One region of the Acidiphilium sp. C61 genome, then DNA from elsewhere that is predicted to be linked to it. Evidence: predicted binding sites of a transcription regulator. Region 1 holds the regulator's gene; the other holds the start of a gene.
What was found. Region 1 encodes HrcA, which represses chaperone genes, less so after heat shock. Its sites were predicted from a motif close to GTTNGCACTCNCNNNNNGNGAGTGCNAAC; they were not measured.

Region 1 (11,364 bases):
GCGCGGCGCTTCGGCTTCGCCTGCGGCTCGGCCGACGCTGCGGCCTCTTCCGGGAGCGATTCCACCACATTCGCCGAAGCTGGGATTGCGGCTTCGGGTTCCGCTTCCGGCTCGGGCGCGGAGGCCTGTGCCGACTCCGCCACGGTTGCCTGTGCGTTTTCCTGTGCGTTTTTGGGCGCGGCTTCTTGATCGCTCTCCGACACAGGCGCTGGCATGGTTTCGGTCATGGTTTCGGTCATGGTTTCGGGCACGGCATCCCGCATCGCCCGGCGCCGGCCCCGGTCCTGGCCCAGCGTCTCGTCAAGCCGCACGGCGAATTCAGCCGGCATCTCGGTCATGTCCGGCTGTTCGGCGCCGGGCAGCACGGGCTGCTCCTCGCGCCGCCCGCCACGGCGGCGGCGGCGGCGACGGCGGCGGCGCTCGCCATCGTCCGCTGCGGCCTTGCCGGCGGCGTCGGCGACCGGCGCCTCGGCCTCATCGCCCTGATCCGGCGCCTCGGCCTCGGCCTCAACCTCCTCGGTCTCGACGACCGGCGCGCTTTGTGCGGCGACCGGCGCTTCCTGCGGCCGCGATGCGGCGTGCGTCCTCACCTTCTCGATCTTGAAGGTGGCAGGTACCGTGCCATCGGCCACGAAGGCGACCTGCATGCCGAAGCGCGCCTCGATGGCGGCCAGCTGGGCGCGCTTGTGGTTGAAGATATAGAGCGCGACATCCGGTGTGAGGTGCACCAGCAGCTCGGCGGCGCGGCCGGCCGCCTCGTCCTCGATCGCGCGCAGTACCGCCAGCGCCGTGCTCGCCGTGCTGCGGACATGGCCGACACCCTGGCAATGCGGGCACGGGATCAGCATGGTCTCGGCCAGCGACGGCCGGAGCCGCTGGCGGCTCATCTCCAGCAGGCCGAAATGGCTGATGCTGCCGACCTGGATGCGCGCGCGGTCGTTCTTCAGCGCATCCTTCAGCCGGCGCTCGACCATCGCATTGTGCTTGCGGGTCTCCATGTCGATGAAATCGACGACGATCAGCCCTGCAAGGTCGCGCAGGCGCAGCTGCCGCGCCACTTCGTCGGCCGCTTCCAGATTGGTGCGCAGCGCGGTATCCTCGATATTGCGCTCGCGCGTCGACCGCCCGGAGTTCACGTCGATCGCGACCAGCGCCTCGGTCTGGTTGATGACCAGATAGCCGCCCGATTTGAGCTGCACCGTCGGCTGGAACATCTGATCGAGCATCTGCTCGACATTGTGGCGGGCGAAGAGCGGCTGCCGCTCGCTCCATTGCTGAACCTTCTTCACATGCGTCGGCATCAGCATCCGCATGAAATCGCGCGCGGAGCGGAAGCCCTCCTCGCCCTCGATCAGCACCTGGTCCACATCGCGGGTATAGACGTCGCGGATGGTCCGCTTGATCAGCGAGGCTTCCTCATACACCAGCGCGGGTGCGATCGAGGCCAGGGTGCGCTCGCGGATATCGTCCCACAGCCGCAGCAGGTATTCGCCATCGCGCTTGATTTCCGGCTTCGGCCGGTTGGCGCCCGCGGTACGGACGATCATGCCCATGCCATGGGGCACGTCCAGCTCGGACACCGCTTCCTTGAGCCGCCGGCGATCCGCCAGCGAGGTGATCTTGCGCGAAACGCCGCCGCCATTGGGCGAATTCGGCATCAGCACGGAAAAACGGCCGGCCAGCGAAATGTAGGTCGTCAGCGCGGCGCCCTTCGAGCCGCGCTCCTCCTTGACCACCTGCACCAGAATGATCTGGCGGCGATGGATCACTTCCTGGATCTTGTAGGAACGCAGGGCGCGGGCACGCCGGCGCTCCCGCGCCTCTTCCGCGCCGTCGACCCCGTCATCACCGCCGATCTGCTCGGGGGCGGCGGCATCGGTGGCGACGCCTTCGGTCGGCTCGGCCGGCTCGGCGTCCTGCATGTCTGCGGAACCGGCGTCCTGCGGCTGCGGCGCGGCCTCTTCGGTATCGCCGGATGCGGTTTCGGTATCGTCACCTGCTGAAGCGGGCGGCGCATCGGCGATCGGGATTTCGGTGACCTGGGGCGGGCGGCCGGTTTCGAGTGCCGCCTCCCGCGCATCCTCGGCCTCCTCGGCCTCGACGCGGCGGCGGGCCTCCTCGGCTTCGAGTTCGAGCAGCTTCTGCCGGTCGGCAACGGGGATCTGGTAATAATCGGGGTGGATTTCGGCGAAGGCGAGGAAGCCGTGCCGGTTGCCGCCATATTCGACGAAGGCGGCCTGCAGGCTGGGCTCTACGCGAATGACCTTGGCAAGATAGATATTGCCCTTGATCTGCTTCTTGTCGGCGGTTTCGATATCGAAGTCATCGAGGCGGTTGTTGTCCAACACCACCACGCGGGTTTCCTCCGCGTGGCTGGCGTCGATGAGCATGGTCTTGGTCATTTGGGGAAAAACTCCTGCGCGCCGGCGGCGGGACCGTGGGGTCACCTGCCTGCGGGCGCGGATGTTGGGGCAAGATTGTTCGAAACATGGTCAAGGACTGGTGCGCTGGCCGCATGAAGCGCCGGATGGACAGGCGCTGCTTGAGAATTGTGCGACGGAAAGCGCGGTCATCGGTCCTTGTCTCGTAGGCTGGCTGCGACATGCCCGCAGCCTGGCCGAGTCGGTTCGGCGCATTACGGCCCGCTGTCGCGACCCGGCCGGCGCCCGTTTATCAGTGGATGAGGGACCACGCAGTTTTTCGCACCGCGGATCAACCCATTGATTCTCTCTCAATGGCGCAAAGCCGGGTTCATGGCAAGGGTTGTTTCCGAACCGGCCGAAACCGGGCCCGACCGGCCAGCCAACCCTGCCTTGTCCGGGGAGACGGCCTCCAGCATCCCTGCCCATCGCGTTCGCGCCCGATCCGCGATGTGCCAGCCATCCGCAATCACGCCGAAACCACCCCCGATTTCAGGGATGGGAGGCCAGCGGCAGCGCCTCGCCATACACCTCCACCTGATCAAGGTGCAGGTAATTCTTCTCCAACAGGCGAATCCGCACGAAGCGGCCAGGGATGGGGATCGCGGGCGCGAAGACCAGCGGCTGGCCATCGGCGCCGCCGAACGGGGCTTCGCTCTCGCGGCGGAACACCTCGATGAGGCGGTCCGGATCGAAGCCGATATCGATGGCGAGCCGGTTCGCCCGCGCAGCGATGGCCGGCAACTCCATGCGGTTGAACAGCTTGACCGCGCTGATGCCGTGAACCGCGCCGAGATCGACCCGCCACCACGGGACATCGTCGAGATCGGTGTGGAATTTGCCCCGGCCATCGATCACGCCGTTCAGCGCCCGGATCGCATCGGCTTCGGGTGACGACCCCGCCGACCAGGCCGAGATCGAGCTTTGGGTCGCGACCTTCCCCCGGCTCGCCGGCAGGCCGGGCTGGCCGGTCACCGGGATGGTCGTGGCACGGGCCTTGCCGAGCAGATCCGGCCAGAAATGCGCGAGCGAGCGGTCCTCGATCTCGTGAAGACCAGCCAGAAACGAAGCGAAACCAGCACCGGCGGCGAGGTCGCTCCAGATGGTCTGGTCGCCGAACGCGCCGCCGAGGCCGCGCTTCGCCCGTTCGACAAAGGCGGTTTCCGTGCGGAATGCGTAGTGATGGACCATCGCCGTGGCGAGCAGGGCGGCGCTGCGGCCCGGATCGTTGGCGAATGCCGCAGACGCCTCGGGAAACCCTTCGTAATAGCGCGACATGTCCTCGCCGATCGCATTCACAACCCGAACAGGACCGTCGACATGGCTGATCGGGCTGTGCCAGAAGCCATTCCCTGTCGCGACGTCGTGCAGTTGCGATCCCGTCAGCACATCCGCCCGGGCCACATATTTTGTGAACGGGTGAATGATCTTCTGGCGACGCGTGTAGTCGCCGAGAATGCTGCCTCCTGGCGCGTCCCGATGCCCGTTCGGCCCGAAAAAGATCCAGTTGAACAGCACGCAATCCGCCGGCGCGCCGATACCGCCGACGAACTGCCCGATCGTCAGGCCGGGCGGCAGGCGCAGAAATTCATCGATGTCGAAGAAGCCGACCCATTCGGTCAGGTCCCGGTCGTGCCGCAGGAAGTGACTGTACATCCGCAATTGCTCGCCCTGCACCGGATAATGCCGGAAGGTGACGAACGGATCATTGCCCAGAACGAACGGCAGACACGTGCCGTAGAGTTCCCTTGGATCGTCGTCGTTGCAGTAGAGGAACACATGATCGAAGCCGATCGATCGGTAGTAGTTCAGCCACTCGACGATGAATGGCGACTCCCAGCGCGCACAGGCGACAACGGAAAATCTGTATCTTGCCATGTTGGATCAAACATTTTTGAAATAAAAACGAGAGTAATGAAAATAACGGGCGAAGAAATCGTATCCTGTCGCAGTTTGGAACGCTTTCAGATCCGTTCGGATCGGATGTCGTGCTCTACCATATTTGGAAACAGAGCATCTTTATTCGATCATATGACTCCATCTGATCGGGTGATGCTCTATTGTCCGAGCAACCCCGCCAGCATCGATGGCGGCAGGGTGACCTGCGAATAGCCGGCGGGCGGCGCGAAATCGCTCGCCGGTTGCGGGGCAAGGCGCAAGGACAGCGCCTCGACGCTCACATGCCCGTGTGTGTCGCCACCCGCGGCGGCGAGGGCGAAGCCATCCGGTGTCAGGCAGGCGGTGCCCGAGGCGTTGCGCCGCAGGACGAGGTAGCGGGTGCAGCGCATTCCGGCGATGGTTGCCGGCCCCAGCGGGGTGAAATGCGCGCCCTGCATCGCCATCACCCGCGCCATGGCGCCGGCAACGCCAGGAACGTTCACCAGCGCGTGCATCTGCGTCAGCACGAGCTGGGCCCGCCCGTCGTGAAGGTCGAGCAGGACGGTCATCGGCATCGGCGTGCCGGACAGGCTGGTCGCTCGCACCAGGCCGTCAGCCGCATCGAACCGCACCGCCCAGGTCTGCTCGGGGCGGCCGGGCTGGCTCACCCGATAGACCGCGCGCGCATCGCGCACGGGGATGACGCGCGGCGCTGCCTGTGCGAGGGCCGGCAGGAGTAGCAGCCCGAAAGCCGCCGCCGCATTGCGCTTGAAGCCGCCACGCGGCAGCCGTTTCCCAATTCGCCTCATCCCAGCAGCCTCCCGATCACCCGCGCGGTATAGTCCACCACCGGGATGATGCGCCCATAATTGATCCGCGTCGGCCCGATCACGCCGATCGCACCCACGATGCGGTCGTCGCGCGAGCGCGCCGGGGCGACGACCATCGACATGCCGGAGGCGCCGAACAGCCCGCTTTCGGCGCCGATGAAGATGCGCACACCGTCGGACCGCTCGGCGAGATCGAGTAGCTTCAGCATCGTCTCCTGCGCTTCCAGACGCTCGAAGAGCTGCTGGACGGAGGCGAGTTTTTCCAGTTGGTCGACATCGGCAAGCAGCCGCGCCTGGCCGCGCACGATCAGCGAGCCGCCCCTGCCCTCGGCCGACCAGGTCGCGAGACCGGCCTCGACGATACCGGCGGCGAGATCGTCCAGCGCCGAGCGGTCGGCCTTCATGTCATCGGCGACGCGAACCCGCAATTCGCCAAGCGACAGGCCGGAGAGCTGGGCATTGAGGTAGTTGCTCGCCTCCTGCAGCGTCGAGGGCGGCACGCCGGGCGGCGTTTCGATCACCCGGTTCTCGACCTGGCCATCCGCCGAGACGAGCACGACGAGGGCGCGGCCGGAACTCAGCGGCACGAATTCGATATGCTTCACCGCCCCTTCCGATTTCGGCGCCAGCACGATCCCCGCCGCCTGCGACAGGCCCGAGAGCAGGGCAGAGGCCTCGGTCAGCGTGTCCTGGATCGACCGGCCGGACTGGGCGAGCGCGGCCTCGATCCGCTCGCGCTCCTCGTCCGACAATTCGCCGAAATGCAGCAACCCGTCGACGAACAGGCGCAAGCCGCGCTCGGTGGGCAGTCGTCCGGCCGAGATGTGCGGCGAGAACAGCAGCCCGGCATCGGTCAGGTCCGCCATCACGTTGCGGATCGTCGCCGGCGACAGGCCCATCGGCAGCAGGCGCGAGAGCGTGCGGCTGCCCACCGGCTCGCCGGTCTCGACATATTGTTCAACGATTTCGCGCAGCACCGCGGCGGAGCGTTCATCGAGCCCCGGCGGCAGGCGCATCGGCCCGATCGCCGGCTTCGGCCGACCGGTGCGGGCGGAGGAACGCTTGGATGTCTGGTCCATGGCGCCAGAGTCGGGTATCGCGGGGCGAAAATCAAGCGACACGTTTTTCCGACAGGAGTGGACCGATGCCCGAAATCAAGAGACCGAGCGGCCGCGCGGCCGATGCGCTGCGCCAGGTGGAGATCGTCACCGGCTTCTCCCACCATGCCGAAGGCTCGGCACTGATCCGCATGGGCGGCACCGAGGTGCTGTGCGCGGCGAGCGTGGAGGGCCGGGTGCCGGGCTTCCTGCGCGGTGCCGGCCAGGGCTGGGTGACGGCGGAATACGGCATGCTGCCGCGCGCGACCCACACCCGCGGCGACCGCGAGGCGGCGCGTGGCAAGCAATCCGGCCGCACGCAGGAAATCCAGCGGCTGATCGGCCGCTCGCTGCGCGCGGTGATCGACCGCACGGCGCTGGGCGAGATGACCATCACCCTCGATTGCGACGTGCTGAACGCCGATGGCGGCACACGCTGTGCCGCGATCACCGGCGCCTGGGTCGCGCTCGCGCTGGCGATCCGCAAGCTGCACAAGGCGAACGTGATCGGGACCGACCCGCTGATTGGCCAGGTTGCGGCGGTGTCCTGCGGTGTGTTCGGGGGCGTGCCGGTGCTCGACCTCGATTACGCCGAGGATTCCAATGCCGAGGCGGATGCCAATTTCGTCCTCACCGGCACGGGCGGCATCGTCGAGATCCAGGCGACCGCCGAGCGCGCCACCTTCGAGGAGGCAACCTTCGGCACCCTGCTCGGCCTTGCCCGCAAGGGCACCGCAGAACTCTTCGCGGCCCAGCGCGCGGCCCTCGATGCGGCCTGAGGCGGCCATGCGGCTCGAACGCGGCCAGCGTGTGGTGATCGCCACCCACAATGCGGGCAAACTCGCCGAATTCGCCCTGCTGCTGGCCCCGCACGGGCTCGATTGTGCATCCTCCGGCGCGCTCGGCCTGCCTGAGCCGGCGGAGGATGCGCCGGATTTCGCCGGCAATGCGCGGATCAAGGCGCTGGCGGCGGCAAAAGCGAGCGGCCTGCCGGCGATCGCGGATGATTCCGGGCTGGAGGTCGCGTCCCTCGGCGGTGCGCCAGGCGTGCGCTCGGCGCGATTTGCGCAGGAGGCGGGCGGCTATGAAGCGGCGATGGCGAACATCATCGCCGCCAGCCGGGCGGATGACCGCGCCGCCTTCGCCGCCGCGATTTGCCTCGCGACACCGGAAGGGCGGACCTTCACCTATCTCGGCTGGTGCCGCGGGCGCATCGCCCCGGCACCGCGCGGCGCCGGCGGGTTCGGCTATGACCCGGTTTTCGTGCCGCTCGGCGAGACGCGTAGCTTCGCCGAACTCGACAAGGCCGAGAAATCGGCGATCAGCCACCGCTACCGGGCGCTGCGGCAGTTCGCCGCAGCGCATCTCGGTTGAAGGTATTCCTGCCGATTACTCGGCAGGAATCTTCGCTGCCGCCGGCGCCGTCATCGGCACCGGCAGGAAGCGCGCATAGTCGCGCGGCACCACCATCCAGAACCGCGCCAGCGTGCGCTCCCATTCGTTGAGCAGGCGCTCGGCGTAGAGGCTCTGCGTCTCGCGCGCGTGTTCGGTCACGAGGTCGCGCAGATGCTGCGCCCAGTAGGTCTCCGTCACCCGGTTCCAGAGCAGCGTGTCGGGGTTGATCCGCATCTCGAATTCGGCGGCGGGATCGTAGATGAAGGCGATGCCGCCGGTGAAGCCGGCGCCGAAATTGTCGCCCACCGGGCCGAGGATCACGACCGTTCCGCCGGTCATGTATTCGCAGGCATTCGACCCTGCCCCCTCGACCACCGCCACGGCGCCGGAATTGCGCACCGCGAAGCGCTCGCCCGCCTGGCCGGCGGCGAACAGCCGGCCGGAGGTTGCGCCATAGAGGCAGGTATTGCCGATGATCGTGTTATCCTGGCTGACAAGCATCGACGACGGCGCGGGCCGCACCACGATGGTCGCCCCCGACAGGCCCTTGCCGACATAGTCGTTGGCATCGCCGAAGACCTCGAGCTTGAGCCCGCGCACCGCGAAGGCGCCGAGCGACTGGCCCGCAGCCCCGCGCAGCCGCACGGTAACGTGGTCGGCCTGCAGGTCGGCGCCGCGCTTGCGCCGCACGATCTGCCCCGAGAACTTGGTGCCAATCGCGCGATGCGTGTTGCGGATGCCGTATTGCAGCTGCATCTTCTCGCCGCGCTCGAAGAACGGTGTCGCATCCTCGATCATCTGCGCGTCCAGCGTCTCCGGTACCTCGTTGCGGCCCTGCAACGTGCAGAAGCGCGCATAGGGGCCGGGGTCGGCCTGGGCGAGCAGCGGATTGAGATCGAGATCGTCGAGCAGCTCGGAGCCGCGCGAGATCTGGTGCAGGAAGTCGGTCCGGCCGATCACGTCCTCGAGCCGCCGCACGCCGAGCGAGGCCAGGATGTGCCGCACGTCCTCGGCGATGAAGGAGAACAGGTTGATGACCTTCTCCGGCGTGCCTTCGAACTTCGCGCGCAGCGCCTCATCCTGCGTGCAGACGCCGACCGGGCAGGTGTTGGAATGGCACTGGCGGACCATGATGCAGCCCATCGCCACCAGCGAGGCGGTGCCGATGCCGAACTCCTCGGCACCGAGCATGGCCGCGATCACAACGTCGCGCCCGGTCTTGATGCCGCCATCGGTGCGCAGCTTCACCATGTGGCGCAGCCGGTTGAGCATCAGCACCTGATGCGTTTCCGACAGGCCCATCTCCCAGGGCAGGCCGGCATATTTGATCGAGGTCTGCGGCGAGGCGCCGGTGCCTCCGGAATGGCCGGAGATCAGGATCGCATCCGCCTTCGCCTTCGCGACGCCGGCGGCGATGGTGCCGATGCCCGAGCGCGAGACCAGCTTCACGCACACCGTCGCCTGCGGGTTGATCTGCTTGAGATCGTAGATCAGCTGCGCGAGATCCTCGATCGAGTAGATGTCGTGATGCGGCGGCGGGCTGATCAGCATCACCCCCGGCGTCGAATGCCGGAGCTTGGCGATCAGCTCGGTGACCTTGAAGCCGGGCAGCTGGCCGCCCTCGCCGGGCTTCGCACCCTGGGCGACCTTGATCTCGATCTCGCGGCAATTGTTGAGATATTCCGCCGTCACACCGAAGCGGCCCGAGGCGATCTGCTTGATTGCTGACGAGGCGTTATCGCCGTTCGGCCGCGGCGTCGCGCGTGCCGCGTCCTCGCCGCCCTCGCCCGAATCCGAACGCGCGCCGATGCGGTTCATCGCGATCGACAGAGTCTCGTGCGCCTCGGGGCTGAGCGCGCCGAGCGAAATGCCCGGTGCAACCAGCCGCTTGCGGATTTCGGTGATGCTCTCGACCTCGTCCACCGGGATCGGCGTCAGCCCCTCGCTGCGGAAATCGAGCAGGTCGCGCAGTGCGACCGGCGGCTGCGCGTTCACCGCATCGGCGTATTTGCGATACAGGGTGAAGCTGTCGGTCGCGACCGCGGTCTGCAGCATGTGGACCATCTGGCCGTCGAACGCATGGGTCTCGCCCTTGCGGCGCAGACGATAGACGCCGCCGACCGGCAGGGTCACGGCGTCCGCATCCCAGGCGGTGCGGTGCAGTTCCAGCATCTTGTGGGCGATGCCGGGCAGGCCGATGCCGGAAATCCGCGAGGGCATGCCGGGGAAGAATTCGGCGACCAGGGCGCGCGAGAGACCGATCGCCTCGAAATTATAGCCGCCGCGATAGGAGGAGATCACCGAGATGCCGAGCTTCGACATCACCTTGAGCAGCCCCTTGTTCACCGCCTTCTTGTAGCGGCCGATGCACTCTTTCAGGCTGATCGACCCGAACAGGCCGCGGCGATGCCGGTCGGCAATGCTTTCCTGCGCGAGATAGGCGTTGATCGTGGTCGCCCCCACGCCGATCAGCACGGCGAAGTAATGCACGTCCATGCACTCGGCGGCGCGCACGTTAAGGCTGGTGAAGGTCCGCAGCGACTGGCGGACGAGATGCGTATGCACGGCGCCGGTCGCGAGGATCATCGGGATCGGCGCATGCGCCTCGTCAAACGTCTCGTCAGTGAGAATGACATGGGTGCAGCCAGCGCGCACGCCCTCCTCCGCCTCGCGGCGGATCCGCTCGATCGCGGCGCGCAGCCCACCCTCGCCATCGGCGACCGGGAAGGTGCAGTTCACCACGCAGGCATTGTCGCCCATCGTCCGGCGCATCGCGTCGAACTCGGCGGTCGAGAGAACCGGGCTTTCCAGCTGCAACAGATCGCACTGGCTGGAATCCTCGTCGAGCACGTTGCCGAGATTGCCGAGCCGCGTCTTGAGCGACATCACGCGGGTTTCGCGCAGGCTGTCGATCGCGGGGTTGGTGACCTGGCTGAAGCTCTGGCGGAAATAATTATGCAAGCCACGATAACGCTCCGACAGCACGGCGATCGGCGTGTCGTCGCCCATCGAGCCGGTCGCCTCGTTGGCGTCCTCGACCATCGGGTGCAGGATGAGTTCGAGCTCCTCCAGCGTGTAGCCGACGCCGAGCTGGCGGCGGCGCAGCGCCTCGCCCTCGAAGAGAACCGGCTCCGGCGCATCGGTTTTCACGATATGGTCGATCACCTTGATGCCGGCGGTCCAGGCGCCGAAATCCTGCCGGCCGGCGAGATCGTCCATCAGCTCGGCGTGGTGGTAGAAGCGTCCGTCGGCGAGATCGACGGCAATGGTCTCGCCCGGCCCGACGCGCCCGCGCTCGACGATCTCCGCCTCCTCGCGCTTGACCATGCCGGTTTCCGACCCGACGATCAGCAGATTGTCGCTGGTGCGGGTGAAGCGCAGCGGCCGCAGCCCGTTGCGGTCGAGCCCGGCGATGACGAAGCGGCCATCCGTCGCGGTGATCGCGGCCGGGCCGTCCCACGGCTCCATCACCGCGTTGCAGTAGCTGATCAGGTTGCGATGCTCGGCCTTCATCGTCGCATCGGCGCCGATCGAGGGCGGGATCATCAGCGTCTTGGCCATCATCGCGTCGCGCCCACCATGGACGAGCAGTTCGAAGACGGCATCGAGCGTCGCGGTGTCGGAGCTGCCGGCCTGGATCACCGGCTTGATGTCGCCGAGATAGGCGTCGAGCGCGCCGGCGGCGAGGCGCGTCTCGTGGCTCTTCATCCAGTTCACGTTGCCGGCCAGCGTGTTGATCTCGCC
Region 2 (11,364 bases), 980 kb from region 1:
CCGGCGCGGCTGGACGCGGACGGTGCGACCGCCAGTGTCCTATACCGAGCCGCTGAAGAAGGCGCAGATCCGGCGCTATGGCTATGCCGATTCGCGGCCCTGGAAATACGAGGAGGATCACCTGATCCCGCTCGCGCTCGGCGGGTCGCCGAGCAGCCCGGCGAATCTCTGGCCGCAGCCGCATCTCGGGCGAGGGCAGTGGGGCTCCTTTGCGAAGGACCGGCTGGAGGCCCGGATGGCCCGGCTGGTCTGCGCGCATCGGCTGGGGCTGGATGAAGCGCGGCGGATGATCGCGCGGGACTGGAGTTCGGCGTATCGGCGCTTCATCGGCAACCGGCCGAACAATGCGCGGCTGCACGGGCGCGGCGCTGGGTATCACGGCGGATACCGGCCGTATGACCACTGGCATCACTGGCATCACTGGCATCGGCGCGACTGGTGAGGCGCGACTGGTAAGGCGGGGCGGCGCGAGCCGTCACGCTACGGCAGGTCGCCTTTTGGTGTCTGCAAATCGCGGCTGAAATTCAGCAATGCGCGGATCGTCGGGTTTCCGGATGATCCGGGACGGCGCGAGACTTCAGGCGGGGCGGTCGGCGTCGGCGCCGGTCAGCGCGCGGGCGAATTCGGTGGCGTCGAACGGGCGGAGATCGGCCGCCTGTTCGCCGACGCCGACGGCATGGATCGGCAGGGCGGCGGTTTCGGCTAGGGCGACGACGACGCCGGCGCGGGCCGAGCCGTCGAGCTTGGTGACGATCAGCCCGGTGAGGTCGACCATTTCCTTGAACGTGGCGACCTGGGCGATGGCGTTCTGGCCGGTCGTGGCGTCGAGCGTCAGCAGCACGGCGTGGGGGGCGGTTTCGTCCTGCTTGCGGATGACGCGGATGATCTTGCGCAGCTCCTCCATCAGCGCGGCCTTGTTGTGCAGGCGGCCGGCAGTGTCGATCAGCACGATGTCGTGCCCGTCGCGCCGGGCGCGGGCGATCGCGTCGAAGGCGAGGCCGGCGGGGTCGGCGTTGGCGGGGCCGGTCATTACCGGCGCGCCGGTGCGCTCGCCCCAGACCTGGAGCTGTTCGACCGCGGCGGCGCGGAACGTGTCGCCGGCGACGAGCAGGGGCCTGGCGCCGGCCTCGCCATAGGATTGGGCGAGCTTGCCGATCGTGGTGGTCTTGCCAGTGCCGTTGACGCCGACCATCAGGATGACGAACGGGTTTTTGCTCCGGTCGATATCGAGCGGCTGCGCGACAGGGGCGAGGATTTTCGCAACCTCCTCGGCCAGCGACGCGCGGATTTCGGGCGCGGAGACGTCCTGGCCGAAACGGGTGCGGCGGAAGGCGCGGATGACGCGGGCGGCGGCGGCGGGGCCGAGATCGGCGGTGATGAGGAGGTCTTCGAGCTCTTCCAGCGCCGCATCGTCGAGCTTGCGCTTGGTGAAGGTGTCGGTGATGCCGGCGGCGAGCTTCTGGGTGCTGCGGGTGAGGCCGGATTTGAGCCGCGCGAGAAAGCCGAGCGCCATCATTCTGCTCCTGCGGTCACGCCGGTGGCATCCGCGCCGGTGATCCTCGCGGTGATGAGCGCGCCCGGGGTGACGGGTGCGGAAAACCGGATCGGCGCGAAGGTTTCGGTGTGGCCGGTGGTTTCGGTTTCGGCCAGCGCGGTGACGGTGGTGCCGGTCATCGCCCGGAAGCGGGCCTCGGCGCGGCGGGCGCCGGCTTCGCGCAGGCGGGCGGCGCGGGCGCGGCGCTCGACCATCGGCAGGGCTGGGATGCGCGCGGCGGGCGTGCCCTTGCGGGCGGAGAAGGGAAAGACGTGGAGATAGTCGAGCCCGGCATCGTCGACCAGCGCGAGGGTTTCGGCGAAATGCGCCTCGGTTTCGGTGGGGAAGCCGGCGATGAGGTCGGCGCCGAGGGCGATTTCGGGGCGGAGCGCGCGGGCGCGGGCGGCGGCCTCGATGACGTGATGGCGGAGATGGCGGCGCTTCATGCGCTTGAGAATGAGGTCCGATCCGGCCTGCACCGAGAGATGCAGATGCGGCATCAGCCGGGGCTCGGTTTCGATCAGGCGCCAGAGATCGTCGTCGATCTCGGCGGGGTCGATCGAGGAGAGGCGCAGGCGCGGCAGGTCCGGCACGGCGGCGAGCAGGCGGCGGCAGAGCTGGCCGAGTTTCGGCGCGCCGGGCAGGTCGGCGCCGTAGGAGGTGAGGTCGACGCCGGTGAGCACGACCTCGTTGTAGCCATTCGCGACGAGGGTGCGGACCTGCTCGACCACGGCGCCGAGCGGGATTGAGCGCGAGGGGCCGCGGCCATAGGGGATGATGCAGAAGGTGCAGCGGTGATCGCAGCCCTGCTGCACCTCGATGAAGGCGCGGGCGCGGGTGCCGAAGCCCTCGATCAGGTGGGCGGCGGTCTGGCGGAGCTGCATGATGTCGGCGACCAGGACCGGCGCTTCCGATTGCCAGGCCTCGGGCGTGAGCTTCTCGGCATTGCCGAGCACGCGGGCGACGCCTTCGATTTTCGACCAGGCTTCGGGGTCGATCTGGGCGGCGCAGCCGGTGACGATGATTTTCGCGCCGGGGTCGGCGCGGTGGGCGCGGCGGATGGCCTGGCGGGCCTGGCGCTCGGCCTCGGCGGTGACGGCGCAGGTGTTGACGATGACGGCGCGGCCGAGCCCGGCGGCCTCGGCGTGGCCGCGCATCACCTCGCTCTCGAAGGCGTTGAGGCGGCAGCCGAAGGTGAGGATGTCGAGGCTCATGGCGCGAGCGTGGCGGCGTCCAGCTCGCCCTCGAAGACCAGGGCGACGGGGCCTTCCATCAGCACGTGGCCGTCGTCGCGCCAGGTGAGGGTGAGGGTGCCGCCGTCCATCTCGATCTCGGCGCGGCGGGCGGCGAGGCCGCGGCGATGGGCATTGACCAGGGCGGCGCAGGCGCCGGAGCCGCAAGCGAGGGTGAGGCCGGCGCCGCGCTCCCAGACGCGCAGGCGGATGCGGTCCGGCGCGTCGATCCGGGCGAAGCCGATATTGGCGCGCGCGGGGAAGAGGCGGGCGCGTTCGAGCTTCGGGCCGATCGTCTCGATCTGCAGGTGGGTCAGGTCGTCGACGAAGAAGGTGGCGTGGGGGTTGCCCATCGAGCAGGCGGCGGGGTTCTGCACCGGGCCGAGGGCGAGGCGGAGCGAGAGCGTATCCGCCGGTTCGGCCAGGGGAATGTCTTCCCAGCCGAATTTCGGCACGCCCATGTCGACCTCGACCAAGGTGGGGCCCTTGATGTCGGCGGGCAGCAGGCCGGCATTGGTGCGGATGGTGAGGTGGCGGGCGCCGGTTTCGGCGGCGAGCAGCGCGGCGACGCAGCGTGTGGCGTTGCCGCAGGCGCCGGATTCCGAGCCGTCCGCGTTGAGGATGCGCATGAAGGCAGCGGCGCTGTCGTCCGGCTCGATCAGGATGATCTGGTCGCAGCCGACGCCGCGGTGACGGTCGGCGATGCGGGCGGCGGCGGCGGGGGCGAGGTCAAGCGGAAGCGCGCGGGCATCGAGAACGACGAAATCGTTCCCGGCGCCGTGCATTTTCAGAAAGGGTCGGGTCGCTGCCATGCAGTTCGTATATGGCGTTGCGGCGCGGCGCGGAAGGGGGCGCTATTCGAGGGGGAGCGTTGCGGTGATCGCGGCGAGGTCAGGCGCGGCGCGGCGGGCGCGCAGGTAGAGAGCCGTGCCGATCAGCGCCATCACCCCGCCCTGGAACAGCGGCTGGACGTAGAAGGGCGCGTGGGGCAGCACCAGCACCGAGCGGATCAGCGCGATGGTGACGACGATCGATAGCAGGGCGACGGGCACGACCATGACGCCGCGGCGGAAGGGTTCCGACCAGCCATGGCTGGCATGGCGCGGGTTGTAGCGCAGGTTGAGCGCGGCGCAGGCGACGGCGAGCCAGACCAGCAGGATGGTGACCGAGCGGGCGACGATGCCGAAGGCCCAGCCGATATAGGTCGCCTGCACGAGGAAGAGCGAGGCGAGCACGACGGTGAGGGTGAGGGCGGCGACCGGGGCGCGGCGGCGCGAGGTTTCGGCGAAGCGGGCGGGGATCAGCCCGTCCTCGGCCCAGGCGAAGACCATGCGCGAGGTGACGACCATCTGCGGCGCGAGCGTCTTGCCGACGATGAGCGCGATCACGAGGTCGAGCGCGGCGGCCAGCGGGCGCGGTGCGGCGAGGCCGATGATGCCGGGGGCGGTGACGAGGGAGGCGTGCTTGTGGCGGATGAGGTCGAGCGCCGCCCACCAGGGCACGGCGTGCAGCAGGGCTGCGGCGACCAGCGAGAACAGCACGACCGAGGTGAGCCAGGCGATGACGATGCCGCGCGGCATCACGGTTTCGGCGCGTTCGGTCTCGCCCGACAGGGCGGGCGCGCCGGACAGCCCGCCGTAGGCGAAGATGAACAGGGTGCAGACGGCGAGGAAGGCGTGCGGGTCGAACGGCGGGGCGGCGGCCGGGCGGGTGAAGGCGATGCCGGTGCGCGCCGCGGCGGTGTGCAGCAGGGCGGCGGGGTCGGCGGCGAAGCCGATGACGCCGACGGTGAGGGCGGTGGCCACGACGAGGGCGAGCAGGATGACGACCAGGCGGCCGTAATCGCGGATGCCGGCGACATGGATGCCGTAGATGATCCAGAGCGCGGCGAGGCCGAGGGCGAGATGGCCGGGTTTCGAGAGCAGCGTGTGGCCGGCGGCGAAGCCGGCATTGAGCATCGCGTTGCCGAGGAAATTGCCGAAGGCGAAGGCGATGAAGCCCATCGCCGCGGTGATGCTGGCCCACCAGACGAAATGCAGGATGAAGCCGAGCGGCAGGTTGAGGGCGCGCACCGTCCAGACATAGGACGAGCCGGCGCGCGGCATCGCGCTGGAGAACCGGGCGTAGAGAAAGACCTTCAGGAAGATCACGAGGCCGGTCGCGAACATCGCCAGTGGCACCAGCGCGCCGATGTCGGGGTAGACGCCGAGGCTCTGGGGGACCACGAAGTTGATTCCCGCGCCGTATTCCTGGGTGACGGCGGAGGCGACGACGGCGGCGAGGCCGAGGGTTTTCGCGAGGCGGAAGCCGGAGGACGCGCTCATGCCCGGCGGGCCCGGACGGGTGCTGCGGGCTTGGGGGTGAAGACGCACCATTGCGCGCCGGGGCAGCGCCAGCATTCGGGCTGGCGGGCCTTGCAGACATAGCGCCCGTGCAGGATCAGCCAGTGATGGGCGCGGCGCAGCAGGTCGGGCGGGATGCGCTTGATCAGGCCATCCTCGACCTCGCGCACCGTCTTGCCGGGGGCGAGGCCGGTGCGGTTGCCGAGGCGGAAGATGTGGGTGTCCACCGCCATGGTGGGTTGGCCGAAGATTTCGTTCAACACCACATTCGCGGTCTTGCGGCCGACGCCGGGCAGGGCTTCGAGCGCCTCGCGCTCAGCGGGGACGGCGCCGCCGTGCCGCTCGACGAGGAGCTGGGCGAGGGCGGCGACGTTCTTCGCCTTGGACTGCCAGAGGCCGATCGAGCGGATATGCGGACCGATGCCCTCGGCGCCGAGGGCGGCCATCGCCGCCGGGGTGGGGGCGGCGGCGAACAGGAAGGGGGTCGCCTTGTTCACCGCGGCGTCTGTCGTCTGCGCCGAGAGGACGACGGCGACGAGGAGGGTGAAGGGGTCGGCATATTGCAGTTCGGTACGCGGATCGGGGTTGCCGGCGGCGATGGCGTCGAGGAAAGGGCGGATATCCGCCTGCTTCATCTTGCGCGCGGTGCGGCGGGCGGTGCTGCGCTGCTTGGGGTGTGCGGCTTCTTCGGACGGCATCGGCGATTAGTGCGGTTCGGACGGGAATTTGGCAAGCTCGGGCGCTTGCGGAACCTGGATTCGATGCGAAGATAGGGTGATGTCCGATATCGCGAGCACGGCCGTGGCGCCGCCAGGGCGGCTGATCTTCCAGGCGATGCTGACGCCGCACCGGAGCATGAGCCGGCGGGGCATGTTTGTCGTGTTCGGACTGATGGCGGTCGGCTCGCTGCTGGTGACCAGCCTGATGTGGCGGCTCGGCGCGGTCATGGTGATCGGGTTCAACGGCGCGGATCTGCTGCTGGCGGTCACGCTTTATGCGATGAACATGCGGGCGGCGAAGGCATCGGAGGCGATCGTGCTGACCGACGAGGCGCTGACCATCACCAGGACCACGCCTGGCGGCCGGCGGAGCGAGGTGCGGCTGGCGCCGGGATGGCTGCGCGTCGAGATCGAGGAGCAGCCGGGAAGCAATCCGCTCGTCTGGGTCGCGAACCGCGAGGCGCGCCACATCGTCGGGCTTGCGCTCGGGGATGCGGCGCGGCGGGATCTGGCCGGCGCGCTGCGCGAGGCGATCCAGCGGATGCGCTCGCCGCGGTTCGACAACCCGCAGACACGGGGCTGAGTTCCGCCGGGGGGCGTTGCCGCCGGCGCCGGCGGCGTGTTCATTGCGGCTCTCTCTTCGCGGAATTCCGGCATGAAACTCCCCTTACTCGCGCTCATCGTCGCGAGCTTCGCCATTGGCACGAGCGAATTCGTCATCGTCGGGCTGGTGCCAGAGCTCGCGCGTGATTTCTCGGTCTCGATCCCGCGCGCGGGGTTCCTGGTCAGCGCCTATGCGCTGGGTGTCACCTTCGGCTCGCCGTTCCTCGCGGTGCTGGTCGGGCGGTGGCCGCGGCGGGCGGCGCTGCTCGGGCTGATGGGCGTGTTCGTGCTGGGCAACGCGCTTTGCGCGTTGGCGCCGGGCTATGACACGATGCTGGCGGCGCGGGTGGTCACCTCGTTGTCGCACGGGGCGTTCTTCGGGATCGGCTCGGTCGTCGCGGCGGAGCTGGCACCGCGGGAGAAGCGGGCCCGGGCGGTGGCGCTGGTGTTTCTCGGCCTCACGCTCGCCAATGTGCTTGGCGTGCCGGCGGGCACGATTCTCGGCCAGGCGGCGGGGTGGCGGGCGACCTTCTGGGTCGTGGCGGTGATCGGCCTTGTGGCGATGGCGGCGATCGCGCTGCTGCTGCCGCGCGACCTGAGGGCCGGATCGGCCAGGCTGCTGAACGAGGTGCGGATTCTCGGACGCTCGCAGGTGCTGCTCGCCATGCTGATGGCGGTGCTGAGCTCGGCGAGCCTGTTCAGCGTGTTCACCTATATCGCGCCGATGCTCGAACGGGTGGGCGGGCTGTCGCCGCATTGGGTGAGCGTGGCGCTGCTGGTGTTCGGCGCCGGGCTGACGGCGGGCGGGCTGCTCGGGGGGCGGCTTGCGGACCGGCAGGCGGCGCGGACGATCATCGCGACGCTGTCGACGATCGCGGTGCTGCTGGTGGCGCTGCGGGCGGTGCTGCCGTTCGGCCTCGTGGCCGTGGTGGTGATGGCGGGCTGGGGGATGGCGGTGTTCACCCTGGTCTCGCCGTTGCAGACGCGGGTGATCGATCATGCGCGGGATGCGCCGAATCTTGCTTCGACCATCAACCAGGGGGCGTTCAATCTGGGCAATGCCGGCGGGGCGTGGCTGGGCGGCGCGGCGCTGGGGGCGGGGATCGGGTATCGCGGCCTGCCGCTGCTGGGTGCTGCGCTCGCGCTGATGGGGCTGGCGGTGGCGGCCTGGGCGTTCGGGCTGGAGCGGCGGCGGGGCTGAATGGCGGGACGAGGGCACTGCATCCGGTCCGAGAGGATCGGAGAGTGCCATAGAAAAAGTGCCATAGAAAAAGCCGTGGGGTTGCCCCCACGGCTTTCCTTGTTCCGGGCCGGAGCCTGGAGCGGTGGATCAGAAATCCATGCCGCCCATGCCGCCCATGCCACCCATTCCGCCATCGCCACCGGCGGGGGCCTTCTTTTCCGGACGCTCGGCGACCATCGCTTCGGTCGTGATGAGCAGACCGGCGACCGAGGCGGCGTCCTGCAGCGCGGTGCGGACGACCTTGGTCGGGTCGATGATGCCGGCCTTCACCATGTCCTTGAACTCGCCGGACTGGGCATCGAAGCCGAAGCTGTACTCGTCGTTGTCGAGCACCTTGCCGGAGATCACGGCGCCGTCTTCACCGGCGTTCTCGGCAATCTGGCGCATCGGCGCGAGCAACGCCTTGCGGATGATGTCGATGCCGAAGCGCTGGTCGTCGTTATCGGCCTTGAGCTTGTTGATCGCGAGCGAGGCGCGGGCGAGGGCCACGCCGCCACCCGGGACGATGCCTTCCTCGACGGCGGCGCGGGTCGCGTGCAGCGCGTCGTCCACACGGTCCTTGCGCTCCTTCACCTCGGTCTCCGAGGCGCCGCCGACGCGGATGACGGCAACGCCGCCAGCCAGTTTCGCCAGACGCTCCTGCAGCTTCTCGCGGTCGTAGTCCGAGGTGGTCTCCTCGATCTGCGCGCGGATCTGGTTGCAGCGGCCGGTGATGTCGGACTTCTTGCCGGCACCTTCGACGATCGTGGTGTTTTCCTTCTCGATCAGCACCTTCTTCGCGCGGCCGAGCATGTTCAGCGTCACGGTCTCGAGCTTGATGCCGAGATCTTCGCTGATGACCTGGCCACCGGTGAGGATCGCGAGGTCTTCCAGCATGGCCTTGCGGCGGTCACCGAAGCCGGGCGCCTTGACGGCGGCGATCTTGAGGCCGCCACGCAGCTTGTTGACGACCAGGGTGGCCAGCGCCTCGCCCTCGACGTCCTCGGCGATGATCAGCAGCGGCTTGCCGGACTGGACGATGCTCTCGAGCAGCGGCAGCATCGGCTGCAGGCCGGAGAGCTTCTTCTCGTGGATCAGGATGTACGGGCTGTCGAGATCCGCGACCATCTTTTCCGGGTTGGTGATGAAGTAGGGCGAGACGTAGCCACGGTCGAACTGCATGCCTTCGACGACGTCGAGTTCGGTCTGGATGCCCTTGGCTTCCTCGACCGTGATGACGCCCTCGTTGCCGACCTTCTGCATCGCCTCGGAGATCATCTTGCCGATCTCGGCTTCGCCGTTGGCGGAGATGGTGCCGACCTGGGCGGTTTCGCTCGGGGTCGTGATCTTCTTCGTGCGCTTCTTGAGCTCTTCGACGATGGCGCTGACCGCCTTGTCGATGCCGCGCTTCAGATCCATCGGGTTCATGCCGGCGGCAACCGCCTTCGCACCCTCGCGGACGATCGCCTGGGCGAGGACGGTCGCGGTGGTGGTGCCGTCACCGGCGAGGTCGTTGGTCTTCGAGGCCACTTCGCGCACCATCTGCGCGCCCATGTTCTCGAACTTGTCGGCGAGTTCGATTTCCTTCGCGACCGTCACACCGTCCTTGGTGATGCGGGGCGAACCGAAGCTCTTCTCGATGACGACGTTGCGGCCCTTGGGGCCGAGGGTGACCTTCACCGCGTTGGCGAGGAGGTCGACACCGCGAATGAGGCGCTCGCGGGCGTCGGCCCCGAAACGGACGTCTTTAGCAGCCATGAGTAACTTCCTTTATACGATATCGGAGGGGAAACCGGGGGTGATCAGGCGGCCTTCTTCTTGGAAGCCGTACCCTCGATGATGCCCATGATGTCGGATTCCTTCATGATCAGCAGCTCTTCACCGTCGATCTTGACCTCGGTGCCCGACCACTTGCCGAACAGGATGCGGTCGCCGGCCTTGACGTCGAGCGCGACGATGGCGCCGGTCTCGTTACGGGCGCCCGGGCCGACGGCGATGACTTCGCCTTCCATCGGCTTTTCCTTGGCGGTGTCGGGGATGATGATGCCGCCGGCGGTCTTTTCCTCGGCATTCAGCCGGCGAACGACCACCCGGTCGTGCAGGGGACGGAATTTCATGTGGCTCGCTCCTGACTTCAGAAGTCTGTTGCAACAGTATCGGGCTCAGCAGCGCCGGCCCTTTCGATAGGCACCGGATGCTTGCTAGCACTCTCTCCGGGAGAGTGCCAAAGGGATAGGGTTACGGGCGGAGGATGTCAAGCCCGGCAGCACTTGCCCATGATGAGTGCTAAAGTATTGATAAGAAATATTTTTCTTGCCAAACCCCGGGGCTGTCATGGCATCGTCATGGTCTGGAGGAGCGGACTGCCACGGCCCGCCAATGACAGCGCGACGGAGACAGACCATGATGATGAGCCGACAGCTCGAGGGATACCGGCTGACAACCGCGGAGATTCTCTACCACCTGCCCGACCATCCGGGCGTTCTGCAGAGTTACGTTTGGCAGGACCTCGATATCGCGCCGCGCTATCCGGTGCTGCACCAGTTCCTCGATTTCTGGAGCCGGCAGATCGAGGGCAGGCTGCATTCGGTGCGGGTGGGCACCGCCGCGCTGATCACGCCCGGGGAGATGCGCAGCCCGCATATGTTCCAGCTTCACTGAGGGGCAGGTGCGCGCCGCGCGGCGGACTGCGGCGAGCGTGGCGCCGAGGTAACACAATTACCGGAATTGCAGCCCTGCGGTGCGGTTAAGGATACGTTCAGTCATCCATGCGATAACATGCGTGGCGCAAGGGTGACTGTGATGGCGGGCGTGACGCGACAATTTCTTCTCGTTCTGGGTGTGGCGCTGGGCGTTGCGTCGTCGGTCGTCGCTGCCCGCGCCGACGGGGTGAACCCGGCGATCGTGGCGAGCGAGACCAGGATCTCGCTCGGGGTGACGGCGAGCGGATATACCTATCGCGAGAGTGGCGGGATCGATCGGGAAAGCGGCGTGCTGCCCGGGTTCAGCGCCGGAGTCTCGCGGCTCGGGCCGGCGTTCGGGCTGCCCGATATCTATACCGGCGTCGTGTATGATTTCTCGGGCGGGGCGCTCGGATATCAGGGATATCTCCAGGGTGGCGCCGGCGTGCCGCGACCCTATGACCAGTCGGACAGCGCGCGGTTCAATCATGTCGAGGTGCAGCTTGGCACCGCGGTGCCGCTGGGCCGGGCGACGAGCGTGATCCCCTTCGTCGCGCTCGGGTATCAGAGCTGGTCGCGCAATATTGGCGGCAGCGGCGGGTATGGCAGTTTCTATCACGCGGTGCTGGCGGGGGTTGGCGCGAAACTCGACTACGCGGCCTCGGGGCGGCTCGTGCTCTCGGCGGCGGCCGAGGGCCTGGCCGTGCTGGGCGGCGGGGTTTCAACCCCGGCGCTCGGCCTTTCGGGCGGGTTCGGCGCCAGCGGCGAGGAGGAAGTGAGGCTGGGCGCGGACTGGCGGCTCGACGATGTCTGGCACGCCTTCGCCGGGCTGGAGATGCGGCATTTCAACTATGCCGGGACGAAACCCGCCAACGGGGTCTACGAGCCGACGAGTGGAACCTTTGCCGCCCGCGGCGAAATGGGTGTGACGTTCGGCTTCCGGTGAGCCGGCGCCAGCGCCGCGAATGTACTGGCCACAAAAAATTCTAACATAGAGTTTTTTCTTCTTTCCCACCCGCCCCGCTTTGGGC

Region 2: the regulator HrcA is predicted to act here: its motif matches at 9,853-9,881, upstream of groES (co-chaperone GroES).

The regions. Positions count from the first base shown of each region.
Region 1 covers NZ_CAJHNI010000005.1:2,770,586-2,781,949, reverse strand. The annotation lists gene HUW10_RS15860 (ribonuclease E/G) at 1-2,402, opposite strand, end outside; gene HUW10_RS15855 (glycosyltransferase family 2 protein) at 2,913-4,298, opposite strand; gene HUW10_RS15850 (hypothetical protein) at 4,478-5,107, opposite strand; gene hrcA (heat-inducible transcriptional repressor HrcA) at 5,104-6,207, opposite strand; gene rph (ribonuclease PH) at 6,273-7,004, shown strand; gene rdgB (RdgB/HAM1 family non-canonical purine NTP pyrophosphatase) at 7,012-7,599, shown strand; gene gltB (glutamate synthase large subunit) at 7,615-11,364, opposite strand, start outside.
Region 2 covers NZ_CAJHNI010000005.1:1,786,055-1,797,418, forward strand. The annotation lists gene HUW10_RS11200 (hypothetical protein) at 1-442, shown strand, start outside; gene ftsY (signal recognition particle-docking protein FtsY) at 578-1,513, opposite strand; gene mtaB (tRNA (N(6)-L-threonylcarbamoyladenosine(37)-C(2))-methylthiotransferase MtaB) at 1,513-2,748, opposite strand; gene dapF (diaminopimelate epimerase) at 2,745-3,578, opposite strand; gene HUW10_RS11220 (APC family permease) at 3,621-5,090, opposite strand; gene nth (endonuclease III) at 5,087-5,743, opposite strand; gene HUW10_RS11230 (DUF2244 domain-containing protein) at 5,886-6,410, shown strand; gene HUW10_RS11235 (MFS transporter) at 6,483-7,631, shown strand; gene groL (chaperonin GroEL) at 7,761-9,410, opposite strand; gene groES (co-chaperone GroES) at 9,455-9,769, opposite strand; gene HUW10_RS11250 (usg protein) at 9,987-10,313, shown strand; gene HUW10_RS11255 (hypothetical protein) at 10,455-11,279, shown strand.